4 regions of the Paenibacillus sp. F4 genome follow, and region 1 is predicted to be linked to each of the others. Evidence: predicted binding sites of a transcription regulator. Region 1 holds the regulator's gene; each other region holds the start of a gene.

Region 1 (3,218 bases):
TCTTCAGCAACTCGGTGTGAACACCGCTATTATCTGCGGCAGGTACGTTAGGTTGTCCCTCCACTTTTTGAAAAGGAACCCACACCATTATATTTTCATTCTGTGCATTTTTCCCTTGAACCACCCAATATACCTGATCCCACACAGACTTCCATGTTTGAGTCGTGCTAACCAGACCACCTGATTGCTTGGCCTTAATGATAGCGGCATTTTCCTCAGCCACCTGGTCTTGAGTAACATAGGAATAATACCAGAAAATGCTGACCAGGATCAGTATCACGGCCAAAATGGCGACCGCTATCCACTTTTTTTTATTTTTCAAACCCGTGCTTCCTCTCTAAGGGGATGTGACACCTGAATTAGCGCGACAGCAGCCCTTCAAAGGCGGCTTGTGCCTCATGTTTGATACGTTCCTCGTCCATAGTCAGGCATTCGCCGTTTTTCACAACCTGACGACCGTCTACCCATACGTGAACCACGTCTTTGGCGCTTGCTGAGTATACCGCATGGGAAATAAGATCTGTACGGGGCAAGAAATGTGCCTGATTCAGATCCAGCGCGATAAAGTCAGCCTTGTTGCCTGCTGCCAACGCTCCTACTTCTTTTAAACCAATTGACTTTGCACCGTATTCTGTTGCCAGACGCAGCGCTTCACTCGCAGGAACTGCCGTAGGGTCACCAGATACACCCTTGTGAATAAGTGCTGCCAGACGCATTTCCTCGAACATATCCAGGTTATTATTACTGGCAGGACCATCCGTTCCGAGAGAAACGGTAACCCCTGCACGCAGCAATTCAGGCACTCTTGCCACACCACTTGCCAGCTTCAAGTTGCTACCTGGGTTGTGCGAAACCGCTACACCACGTTCAGCCAGTAAAGCTATTTCTTCGTCGTTCAAATGAACGCCATGGGCAACGAGCGAAGGACGGGAGAAAAAGCCAAGCTTATCCAAGTGTGCAACTGGACGCAAACCGTAGTCGCGTACGTTTTGCTCCACTTCGGCGATCGTCTCAGACATGTGCGTATGCAGCGGCAAATCCAGATCATGCGCAGCTTGTACAAATTTTTCAATAAACGCAGGTGGACAGGTGTATGGCGCATGCGGTGACATCATCGTTGTAATACGCCCGTCTGCTTTACCATGCCAGTTACGCGCAAAGGTCACGGCCTCAGCCAGCTTGATTCGCTGTTCTTCCTCCGAACATAGTCCAATTGCTCCACGCATCAGACTTGCACGAATACCTGACTCTTCAGCTACACGAGCCACCTCATCCATATGATCGTACATGTCCAGGAAGGTCGTTGTTCCACCTTTCAGCATTTCCAGCACTGACAACGACGTACCCCAGTACACGTCCGTAGATGTAAACTTGGCTTCCATAGGCCACATTTTTTCCTGAAGCCATACTTGAAGTGCCAAGTCATCTCCATGCCCACGCAGCAGAGACATCGCCGCATGACCATGAGTATTAATCAGACCAGGTAAAAACAATAGCCCCTTACCATCGATCGCTTTCGTCTCTTCCTCACCCGAAGGCAAAGTCTCGCCAATGTAAGTAATGCGGCTATCTTCCACAATCATAAAGCCATGGATTACCCCAGCTTCTGATCCATTTACGGCAAAAGAGCCGTTTTTAATCATCCATTTATTCACTGTCATATTGTGTTTCTTCCTTTCCGTCCTCCAAATAATAAGCGAGGCTAAGCAAATCAGTTGTAAAGTCTGTGGCATGAATCCGAATGTTGGCCGGTGCCTTGAGAGTAGTCGGTGCAAAGTTCAGGATCGCTCCAATTCCGCTCTCAATAAGCCTGTCAGCCACGTGCTGTGCTTCAAAATCAGGTACGGTAATAATCCCGATTCGAATGTTTTTTTCTTTCACAGTCGCTTCCAGTTCATCCATCGGTTGCACGACCAATGTATTGATCTTGGTCCCTACCTTATCCGGAAACGCATCAAATACCGCTACAATCTTCATATTGTCTTTTAAATAAGCGTTATAATTCGAAAGGGCTTGACCCAGATTACCCGCTCCGACCAATACTACATTAATTTGCTGATCGATTTTCAGGATATGGCGTATTTTCTCAATTAGATAAGAAACATCATAACCTATACCCTTCCGACCAAAATCTCCAAAATAGGCGAGATCTTTACGGATTTGGGCCGGGTTCAAATCTAGCCTCTGTCCCAACTCTTGAGAAGAGACCGTAGCCACCTCCCGTTTGTGAAGTGCATTCAGATAACGTAAATATACGGGTAACCTCCGTACGACAGCCTCTGAAATTTTATCTGATTTCATACTTGCTCCCCCTAATTGTAACGAACATACTTAGTGTCCGTCCGTTATGCCTCGGTCTCCGGGGCAGATTGGAGCCATTCGGCGATGCGGGGCACCATTTGCTCCGATGGCATATGCTCCATTTTTGGTCCCGGTAACGAGTACAAAAAGTGCTTTCCGTAATAGGATTCGATCACACGCGTATCGTAAACGATAACGACCCCGTGGTCGCTCGCTGTACGAACCAACCGACCAAATCCCTGTTTGAAGCGAATGACCGCTTGTGGTACAGACAGCTTCATAAATGGATTCTTCTTCTGCTGCTGGAGCAGCTCGCTTTTTGCCTCCAGCAACGGGTGATTCGGCGGTTGAAACGGCAAGCGAACAATGGCCAGACAAGTCAGAGCCTTCCCCGGAATATCGACGCCTTCCCAGAAGCTGCTGGTTCCCAGCAATACAGAAGCTTTGGCTTCCTGAAAACGGCGGGTTAGCTTGCTGCGACTCCCACTGTCCACACCTTGTCCCAGCACAGTAATTTCGCTGGATGCTAAGGCCTCTTTGAGCGGCTCATACACTTGCCGGAGCATCCGATAGGAAGTAAACAGAACGAGCATTCTCCCCCGCGTCGCCTGAGCAGTCGCTCCTAGAGAGCTAACGAGCATATCTACAAAGTGTGCATCTCCTACACTGCCCTTCACGCTTGGGAAATCCCGTGGAATGACCAGCAACACCTGATCCCTGTAATTAAAGGGTGACGGGAGCTGCGAAGTCATCAGCCGCTCTTGATCTGCGGCCTCCTGCAAGCCGAGCTGATCGATCATGTACTGAAACGACTTATCTACCGATAAGGTAGCAGACGTCAGAATAATGCTTCTTTTTTTGTCAAAAAACATTTCTTTCAACTGGCGGCTCACATCGACGGGCACCGCATAAAATTG
Region 2 (3,218 bases), on a different contig from region 1:
CAGCGTCGCCAATGACCAAGCCTCCCACAATGCCCATTGCAGGACCGATGGGTTTGGGCAAGCGAATGCCTGCTTCCCGTAGGATTTCAATAGAGATTTCCAAAATCATGACCTCTATGACAGATGGGAAAGGGACGCCTTGACGGGTTTCGATGATGCTAATGACCAGCTTGGTCGGAATCAAACCGGGATGAAACGATATAAAAGAGATGTACAAAGCAGGCCCCATGAGCGCTATAAACGCCCCGCTAAATCGCAGCAGGCGTAAAAGTGTTCCTGGAATCCAGCGCTCATAATAGTCCTCGGGTGATTGAAGCAGCATACTGAAGGTCACCGGAACAATAAGTGCAAAGGGAGTCCCATCCAGCAAAATGGCTATTCTTCCTTCCAACAAAGCATTAATGACACGGTCGGGGCGCTCTGTATTGTGAGCCTGCTGGAACGGACTTAAATAATTGTCTTCAATAAGTTGTTCCACATAACCGGATTCAGCCAAAAAATCCATGTCTATCTTTGAAATTCTGCGGTTTACTTCTTCGAGGAGATCTGGATTCACAATATCCTTTATATACGCGACAACCAGATCTTTTTTGATTCGGCTTCCCACTTGGAATTTCTTCATCTCCAAACTTTTGTTTAAGCCCTGGCGTCGAAGCATCGAAGTATTTTCACTTAATACCTCCGTAAAACCAATTCGGGGCCCCCGAAGCAATGCTTCAGAGGTTGGTTCATTGACGGAGCGAATGGCGCCATTGGGCGAGCCCACCAGCAGTGCTCCCTTCATTCCTTCAATTAATAAGGCAGTATGGCCTAAAAGTATAGACTCCTGCAGGTCCTCCATATCAGCAACTTCACTAATTTGCGTAAGTGGCATCAAGTTTTCTTTTATAAAGGTGTTACTTATACTTTCCTGCTGTTCCTGTGGGCGCTGTGGGTCCTGCTGGCCCTCGTACATCAAGACCTCCAATACCTGCTTGCTCATAAGCTTTTCATCCTGCATACCTTCTATGAAGACTAACACGGACCGAACATGATATTTCTTTACTACAAACTCACGAAAATGCACATCACTATTTTCGCCTATAGCCTCTCGGATCGACTTTAAGTCGGAATCATAATTCCCTGTAATTTTGGAGCTTGGTTCATGCTGCTGATCAGCATCGCCTTCGTTATGTTCGTCGGAAAGCGGACGATCAGAAGAATGTTTGGATTTTGCCCCCTTACTACCAACAAACGAATAAATCGATGTGTTTATATAATAAATTCCTAAAGGAATAATCAACGCGAGGCCTGCTTGAAAGAGTGTAATCCAGCTTGGAATATAAGAAATTATTTTAGACCACATGATGATCACCTCCATACGATTCAATTCATGTTTCCTTAAGATACAAGTTGTTCCTAAAGTATTCCTTATAAAGGTTGTATTTACACATGAAATGGAAAGATTCGTTCGATGAATTGAGCAGTGATGTATTTAATATTTATGAAGTTTGATTTCTGGCCTTAGCTTTATCCCTTGAAACGGAATAGGGAAATCCCTAAATATTCTTAATTTGAACTACATTGTGATTCTAGTCACATATAGCTCTATCTGCTGTATTAGAATAGAAGCATAAGCAATATTCATAGGAACGTAGGAGATGTCATCGGATAGGAAGTATCGTCGAATGAATGGAGGAACCGGTATATGATAAACAGTAAACAGAAACTTGTGGTTATAGGGAACGGGATGGCTGGTATCAATACGGTCGAACAAATTTTGAAATTAACGGATAAGTATGAAATTACGGTCCTGGGAAATGAACCGCATCCGAACTATAACAGGATCATGCTCTCTTATGTGTTGGAAGGCAGTAAAACGATTGATGATATCATACTGAACGATTTGCAATGGTACGCGGATCAAGGGATTACTTTATATACAGGAAAAATGGTGAAAAGCATCGACGGTGAGAACAAGAAGATTCACACCGAAGACGGACTGGAAATTGATTACGATGTAGCTTTGGTAGCTACTGGCTCACAATCGTTTATTCTGCCTATTCCGGGTAAAGAATTACCGGGTGTCATCGGTTTCCGAGATATCGCCGATTGCTCGGCAATGCTTGAGGCGGCGAAGACCTTTAAAAAGGCAGCTGTCATTGGCGGAGGTCTGTTAGGGCTGGAAGCAGCTAAAGGCTTGGTCAACCTGGGAATGGATGTTACGGTCGTCCATTTAATGGAGGATTTGATGGAACGCCAGCTGGACCGGGAAGCCTCTGCGATGCTAAAAGCAGAACTAGAACGCCAGGGAATCAAGTTTGCTATGCAAATGCAAACTGCGGAGGTGTATGGTCAAGATCGGGTACAAGGACTGCGGTTTTCAGACGGAAGCGTGCTGGAAGCGGATTTGGTCGTTATGGCCGTCGGGATCAAACCTAATATTCAGGTGGCTGTGCAAAGTGGTATGGAAACGAACCGTGGTATTGTAGTCGATGATTTGATGAGAACCTCCGTGCCGGATGTATATGCTGTAGGGGAATGTGTTGAACACCGCGGAACCTGTTACGGCTTGGTAGCTCCGCTGTTTGAACAGGGGAGTGTAATTGCCAAACATTTGGCAGGTGCGGATACTGAAGGTTATATGGGATCGGTGGTTTCCACCAAGCTCAAAATTTCAGGGGTGGATGTTTTCTCAGCTGGCGAATTCATAACCCAGCCTGAACATACGGTGATTGTTGCAAAGGATGAGTGGAAGCGCACATACAAAAAAGTGCTGCTTCGTGAAAATAAGATTGTTGGAACTGTACTGTTTGGCGATGTGAGCGAATCTGCTACTCTTCAAAAATATGTGCGTCAGCAAACATTGATGACAGATGAGATATATGGACAGATCATGGGTACTGGATGCAGTAATCACGGGGCGAAAACATCATCCGCTGAAACGATGGCCGATGATGAAATTGTGTGTGGCTGTAACGGTGTAACTAAAAAGGCCATTGTGGATGCAATTAATGAAAATGGACTGACTACAGTCGATGAAATTAAAGCATGTACCGGAGCAACGCGCTCCTGTGGAGGATGTAAGCCGGTCGTGGAGCAGATTCTACAATATGTTCTTGGAGACAGCTTCAAGACGTCAGCCAAACAAGGAATATGTGGCTGCACAACATTGAGTCGGGACGAGATTGTGGAAGCGATCAAAACCAAAGGGCTGACAACAACGCGTGAAGTTATGA
Region 3 (3,218 bases), 150 kb from region 1:
ACCGGATTGCATCATCGCACTGGGCGGCGGTTCGCCAATGGATGCGGCTAAAGGCATGTGGATGTTCTATGAATATCCAGATACTGATTTCAATAACTTAAAACAAAAATTCATGGATATCCGTAAACGGATTTACAAGTACCCACGTCTGGGCCAAAAAGCACAATTTGTAGCGATCCCTACAACCTCGGGTACAGGTTCCGAAGTTACATCGTTTGCAGTAATTACGGACAAAAACCTGGGCAACACGAAGTACCCGCTGGCTGACTATGAGTTGACTCCTGATGTGGCAATTATTGACCCAGTGTTTGTATATTCGCTGCCTAAAACAGCTGTAGCGGACACAGGTATGGACGTTCTGACACATGCTATCGAGGCTTACGTGTCCGTAATGGCTAATGACTACACAGATGGTCTGGCGATTAAAGCCATTCAATTGGTATTCCAATACCTAGAACAATCGGCTCTGACCGGTGATAAGCTGGCTCGTGAAAAAATGCATAATGCTTCCACCCTTGCTGGTATGGCGTTTGCTAATGCATTCTTGGGCATTAACCACAGTCTTGCACATAAATGGGGTGGACAATACCATACAGCGCATGGCCGCACGAATGCCATTTTGCTGCCGCACGTCATTCGCTATAATGCGAAAAAACCGACAAAATTTGCTTCGTTCCCTAAATATTCGCACTTTGTTGCGGATGAGCGTTATGCAGAAATCGCGCGCATATTGGGACTGCCTGCACGCACCACCGAAGAAGGGGTTAACAGCTTGATCGAAGCAATCCGTAAGATGAACAAAACACTTGGTATCGAGGAATCGTTCCAACAAATCGGTTTCGATGCGAAGGATTTCGAATCACGTGTAGACTATCTGGCTGACCGCGCTTTTGAAGATCAATGTACAACTGCGAATCCGAAGTTGCCGCTGGTTACGGAGTTGGCTGATGTCTATCGCAATGCCTTCTACGGACGTTTTGACCAATAATATAATAGGTACGAAGAGACTTGTGAAAAAGCATTTTCTCGTTCAATACCAATGCAGGCTCTCTATATAGAGGGCCTGTTGGTTTGGGAAGGGAGGTGAACGGCAAGGCTAAGGATATAGGCGTGAAGCTAGGGAAAATAAAGTGATAAAAATCACTCATATTGTGATTTTTATCACATACTACACTCTATCATTATTCTACAATAAGGGTGTAAGAAAGGTCCCGACACTGAGCGTAAGGCATCGGTGAACAGGCCGGGCTCAAGAAATAGCTTTATCGTGAAAAAAATCACAAGTCCGGAAGACCAAACAATTTGGAGGGATTTACATGTCGGTGATTGAGAGAGAATTACAAGAGCAACAATCTGGCTGGAGAGGTTTTAAAAAAGGCAAATGGACTAAAGAAGTCAACGTCAACGATTTTATTGAAACTAATATCTTACCTTATGTTGGCAATGAAGAATTTTTGGTTGGTCCTACCGCCAACACAACTGCATTGTGGGATATTGTATCCGATCTTACCAAAAAAGAGTTGGCAAACGGCGGCGTGCTTGATGTAGACGTGAATACGCCATCCACTATTATTTCACATAAACCGGGTTATCTAGACCGGGATAAAGAGCAAATTGTCGGTGTACAAACAGATGCTCCATTCAAACGCTCTTTGCAGCCGTTTGGTGGAATTCGGATGATGATCGACGCTTGTAAAGCCTATGGTTTTGAAGTACCAGAAAGTATCATTGATATCTTCACTCATATTCGTAAAACTCACAACCAAGGTGTATTTGACGCTTATACAGATGAAATGAGAGCAGCCCGTAAAGCTGGTATCATTACTGGTCTGCCTGATGCATACGGTCGTGGTCGTATTATCGGTGACTATCGTCGTGTAGCTTTGTATGGTGCAGACTTCTTGATCCAAGATAAAAAGCTGCAACTGAAAAGCCTTGAAGTTGATTCCATGGAAGAAGACGTAATTCGTCTGCGTGAGGAAATTTCCGAACAAATTCGTGCTTTGAATGAACTGAAACAAATGGCTGCTGAGCACGGTTTTGATATTTCAAAACCTGCTAACAATGCGAAAGAAGCTTTCCAATGGGTATATTTTGGATATCTTGCAGCAATCAAAGAACAAAATGGTGCAGCAATGTCCTTAGGACGTGTATCTTCCTTCCTTGATATTTACTCTCAACGTGATATGGAAGAGGGTACAATGACAGAAGAACAAGCTCAAGAACTGGTCGATCATTTTGTTATGAAATTGCGTATTGTTAAGTTCTTGCGCACACCTGACTATAATGAACTATTCAGTGGAGATCCAACTTGGGTTACTGAGTCCATTGGTGGTATGTCCGTAACTGGAGAAACTCGGGTAACTAAAAACAGCTTCCGTTTCCTGCACACCCTCTACAATCTGGGACCTGCACCGGAGCCGAACCTGACTGTACTTTGGTCGGAAAAATTGCCTGAAGGCTTCAAAAAATATTGTGCGAAAGTTTCTATTGAAACTAGCTCCATTCAGTACGAGAATGACGATCTGATGCGTCCAATTTATGGAGACGATTATGGTATTGCTTGTTGTGTATCGGCAATGAAAATCGGTAAGCAAATGCAATTCTTTGGTGCTCGTGCCAACTTGGCTAAAGCTCTGCTGTATGCAATTAACGGTGGTAAAGATGAAAAATCTGGCGTTCAAGTAGGGCCTGAATTCCCAGCCATTACAGGTGAAGTTCTGGATTATGAAGAAGTGTTGAGCCGCTTCAAACCTATGATGGAATGGTTGGCAAAACTGTACATGAACACTTTGAATGTTATTCACTACATGCATGATAAATATAGCTACGAACGCATTGAAATGGCGTTGCATGATCGTGATATTCTCCGTACCATGGCTTGTGGTATTGCGGGTCTGTCAGTTGCTACCGACTCCTTGAGTGCCATTAAATTTGCAAAAGTTAAACCAATCCGTAACGAAAAAGGGATTGCCGTTGACTTTGAAATCGAAGGCGAATATCCTTGCTATGGTAACAACGATGACCGTGTAGATAACATCGCTGTGGAACTGGTAGAAAGCTTCATGAGCATGATTCGCAAGCATAAAGCTTATCGTAATGCGGTTCCTACTCAATCTGTACTGACTATTACTTCCAACGTGGTGTACGGTAAGAAAACAGGTACAACACCGGATGGACGTAAAGCAGGCGAACCGTTTGCACCAGGGGCAAACCCA
Region 4 (3,218 bases), on a different contig from region 1:
CAGGTAAAGAGCGGCAACGGCTGATTGATCGAACACTTGAATGGCTGGATGAACAGGAAAATATTCAACGGGATTGGCAGCACTGGATGATCTGATTTCAGTGTGTAACGGATTGTATTGGAAATTGCGCCTCCGCCGGAGTAAAATGGAAGAGTAACACTATACTGGCGTGTGGAGGTTGGCAGCGATGACATTACCCTCAATTTTTGTTGCGCATGGTTCACCGACACTGGCTGTAGAAAATAACGCATATACCAGCTTTCTTGCAAAGCTGGGCGCGAGCCTGCCCCGACCCAAAGGAATTGTCATTTTTTCCGCACATTGGGATAGCCCCGATCAATGTATTGGCGCGGATGATCAGCATGCAGCGTTGCACGATTTCTATGGCTTTCCCGAAGAAATGTACTCAATCGATTACCCTGCACCAGGCGATCCGAAGCTGTATGAGGAGATAGAGCATCTGTTCAGTCAGCATAACCTGTTCCACCAGCCGGTTCGGAACCGGGGACTGGATCATGGAGCATGGGTGGTTTTGCGGCATATATATCCTGATGCAGACATACCGGTCGCACCCTTATCCATTGATTCTCGGCGCGCTCCCCAGGAGCAATACGAGATTGGACGGATGCTGGCACCGTTGCGAGAACAAGGGATTTTGATTATCGGTAGCGGCGGATTGGTCCACAACTTGCGGACACTCAAGCAGACGAGTGAGCCAGCCGATTGGGCCGTTCAATATGATGACTGGATTGCACAGCAGCTTCAAGACTGGAATTTGCGTCACCTATTCCAATATGATAAGAAGGCTCCATATGCCAAACAGGCGGTACCTTCTTATGGAATTGAGCATTTTTCACCTTTGTTTTATGCAATGGGGGCTGCGGATCATGAGCGCTCCGCGCGTAAGCTTTTTCAATCGTATGTCCTTGGCTCGTTGAGTCTCAATTGTTGGGCTTTTGGTCAAGAAAGTGATACGTAAATGTAAAAAAAGAACTTCCGAATCCACATGGTGTGTGGGAATGGAAGTTCTTTTGTGTATTTTGCGTCTTCGATTAATTAGAAGGCACGTGTATCGTGAGCATAACAGCGCAAAAAATAACCATTATCCCGGAGGATAACGGTTATTTTGGGGATGTTTAAGCTATTTTTCGACTAGGGTCCGCTGGAAAGGTATCTTTATTTTTACGAAACAGTCCACGCAGGAAAGGCAGTACCCAACGGTCAAAGCCAATTCTTCCAGCATTTGCACCAGCAACTACAAGGAAGATTTCAAACAGCAGGTAGATTGCATTGGTGCTTACTGTACCCGAGAACAGGAACGAGAAGTTCATAACCATAGCCATCAAAGCAGCCAGTGTAGTCAATGTACCGAGAAGCAGGCCAACCCCGACCAAGAACTCACCCAATGGGATCAGGACGTTGAACAAACCTACATTCGGCAGGGCAAAGGCTTCCAAGAACGATCCCCACCAGCCTTGTACAGCGGGATGGTCTCCACCTGTTTTAGCAATGGCCCCCGAGATAAATCCGCCTGCATCAAATCCACCTGTCAGCTTTTCAAGTCCGTGGGTCATCCATTCATACCCTAGATAAACCCGTACTACAGTCAGCAACCACATTGCGACTTTGTTCTCACGTAACCAGCTGTTAAACATTCAAACCACTCCTCTTTCTTAATCTATAATGTTGGTTGTATTTCATTTTGTTGGGGATGATCATCTTTGCTACACCTTTATTGTAGTAGGTTCAGTTACAGTTATTTGTGATAAAAATCACAAAGTCTAAATATTTTTTAAATTTTAATGTCTTCAGATAAGTATTCTATAGATTGGTCATGCTTCAATCAAGACAAAAACAGGAAATAAAGCTTATAATGAGAAAAATAACTAAGTGGAGGGATGAACTTGTCCGGGCCCATTTCCCAACGAAATCATTGGTTGCGTGTGATGGCCTCAGCTCTGTTATGCATGACGCTGATGTCTTGTTCTGCTATGTCCAATACGGGTAAATCCGAATCCGTTCCCCAACTGACCAAGCAAGAAACAGAGAAGGAGGCACTTGAACCGCCGAAGGAGCAGTCTATTCCAGCATTTACAGCTCCGCTCACTGGTCTTCCGGTGGAGCAGCCGGTTTTGGAGCGACCGCTCGCTGTCATGATCAACAATGCTCCGGCTGCGCGTCCACAGGCAGGACTTAGCGAGGCAGACATGGTATATGAAGTTCTTGCAGAAGGCGGGATTACCCGTCTGGTCGCTTTTTTCCAAAGTCATGGCGGAGATGTAAAGATTGGACCGGTCCGTAGCATTCGGCCGTATTTGATTGAGCTGGGCGAAACCTATGGTGCGTTGCCGATACACGCAGGGGGAAGCACAGATGCCTATGCGATTTTACAGCAGCAGCGGAAGGAACATCTGGATGAGATTTCAAATGGAGGGGCTTACTTCTGGCGAAGCAAAGATCGTCGTCCTCCGCATAATTTATACACAGACGTAAACAGACTGCGCAAAGGAAGCGATAGTAAAGGGTATGCCAAGCAGACGGACGTTCCAGTATATTCTTACCTTAAATCCGGCGAAACTCCAGTTATGGTGGACGAGGCAGCAGCATCTTTGCAAATCCGGTTTTTGCTTAAAAGCTATCGGGTATCTTATACCTATGATCCAGCGAATCAACAATATAAGCGTTTTGTGAACGAAAAGTCACATGTGGATCAAAATAATAACCAACAGCTCTCAGCAGCCAATGTCATTGTAATGAGCGCTAGACATCGAACGTTGGATGATGTAGGCAGATTAAGTGTTGAGCTGGACGGCAGTGGAGAGGCCATGGTGTTTCAACAAGGACAGTTAATACAGGCTGAGTGGCAGCATACACCAGGCGATGCGATTCGTTTTATGAAAAATGGGGTTGAAATCCCGTTAACGCCAGGTACATCCTATATACATGTGGTACCTGCAGATACTTCACTAAAGGAACATGTAACCATAGAAGCAAATTAGAAAACGAAATACACCTTTTTAGGAAAAAATTGTCGGATAATGACCTTCCATGTCGGGCATTGTATACGTATATCATGAAATTTGCTTTTACAAACATTACAAAAACATTGATGAGTGTGATAAGATAGCAAAGGTTGTCTATTGCAGTCGAAACAGGTTGCGGATATTTTCGTAAAGGGGTAATCGTTATGAGATTGAAGAAAAAGGATATATTCTTCG

What was found. The regulator Rex, encoded in region 1, represses fermentation and respiration genes when NADH is low (regulators of the CRP and FNR family bind a similar motif). The targets are predictions, from matches to a motif close to TTGTGAAATATTTCACAA.
Region 2: the regulator Rex is predicted to act here: its motif matches at 1,564-1,581, upstream of nirB (nitrite reductase large subunit NirB).
Region 3: the regulator Rex is predicted to act here: its motif matches at 1,266-1,283, upstream of pflB (formate C-acetyltransferase).
Region 4: the regulator Rex is predicted to act here: its motif matches at 1,761-1,778, upstream of C1T21_RS22990 (DoxX family membrane protein).

The regions. Positions count from the first base shown of each region.
Region 1 is NZ_POVS01000013.1:290,781-293,998, reverse strand. It holds gene C1T21_RS14610 (cell wall elongation regulator TseB-like domain-containing protein) at 1-322, opposite strand, end outside; gene C1T21_RS14605 (amidohydrolase) at 360-1,661, opposite strand; gene C1T21_RS14600 (redox-sensing transcriptional repressor Rex) at 1,648-2,301, opposite strand; gene dinG (ATP-dependent DNA helicase DinG) at 2,346-3,218, opposite strand, start outside.
Region 2 is NZ_POVS01000004.1:165,401-168,618, forward strand. It holds gene C1T21_RS01455 (spore germination protein) at 1-1,345, opposite strand, end outside; gene nirB (nitrite reductase large subunit NirB) at 1,688-3,218, shown strand, end outside.
Region 3 is NZ_POVS01000013.1:136,044-139,261, forward strand. It holds gene adhE (bifunctional acetaldehyde-CoA/alcohol dehydrogenase) at 1-988, shown strand, start outside; gene pflB (formate C-acetyltransferase) at 1,317-3,218, shown strand, end outside.
Region 4 is NZ_POVS01000019.1:209,912-213,129, reverse strand. It holds gene C1T21_RS23000 (alpha/beta hydrolase) at 1-95, shown strand, start outside; gene C1T21_RS22995 (dioxygenase family protein) at 188-979, shown strand; gene C1T21_RS22990 (DoxX family membrane protein) at 1,137-1,655, opposite strand; gene C1T21_RS22985 (DUF3048 domain-containing protein) at 1,905-2,999, shown strand; gene C1T21_RS22980 (DUF47 domain-containing protein) at 3,188-3,218, shown strand, end outside.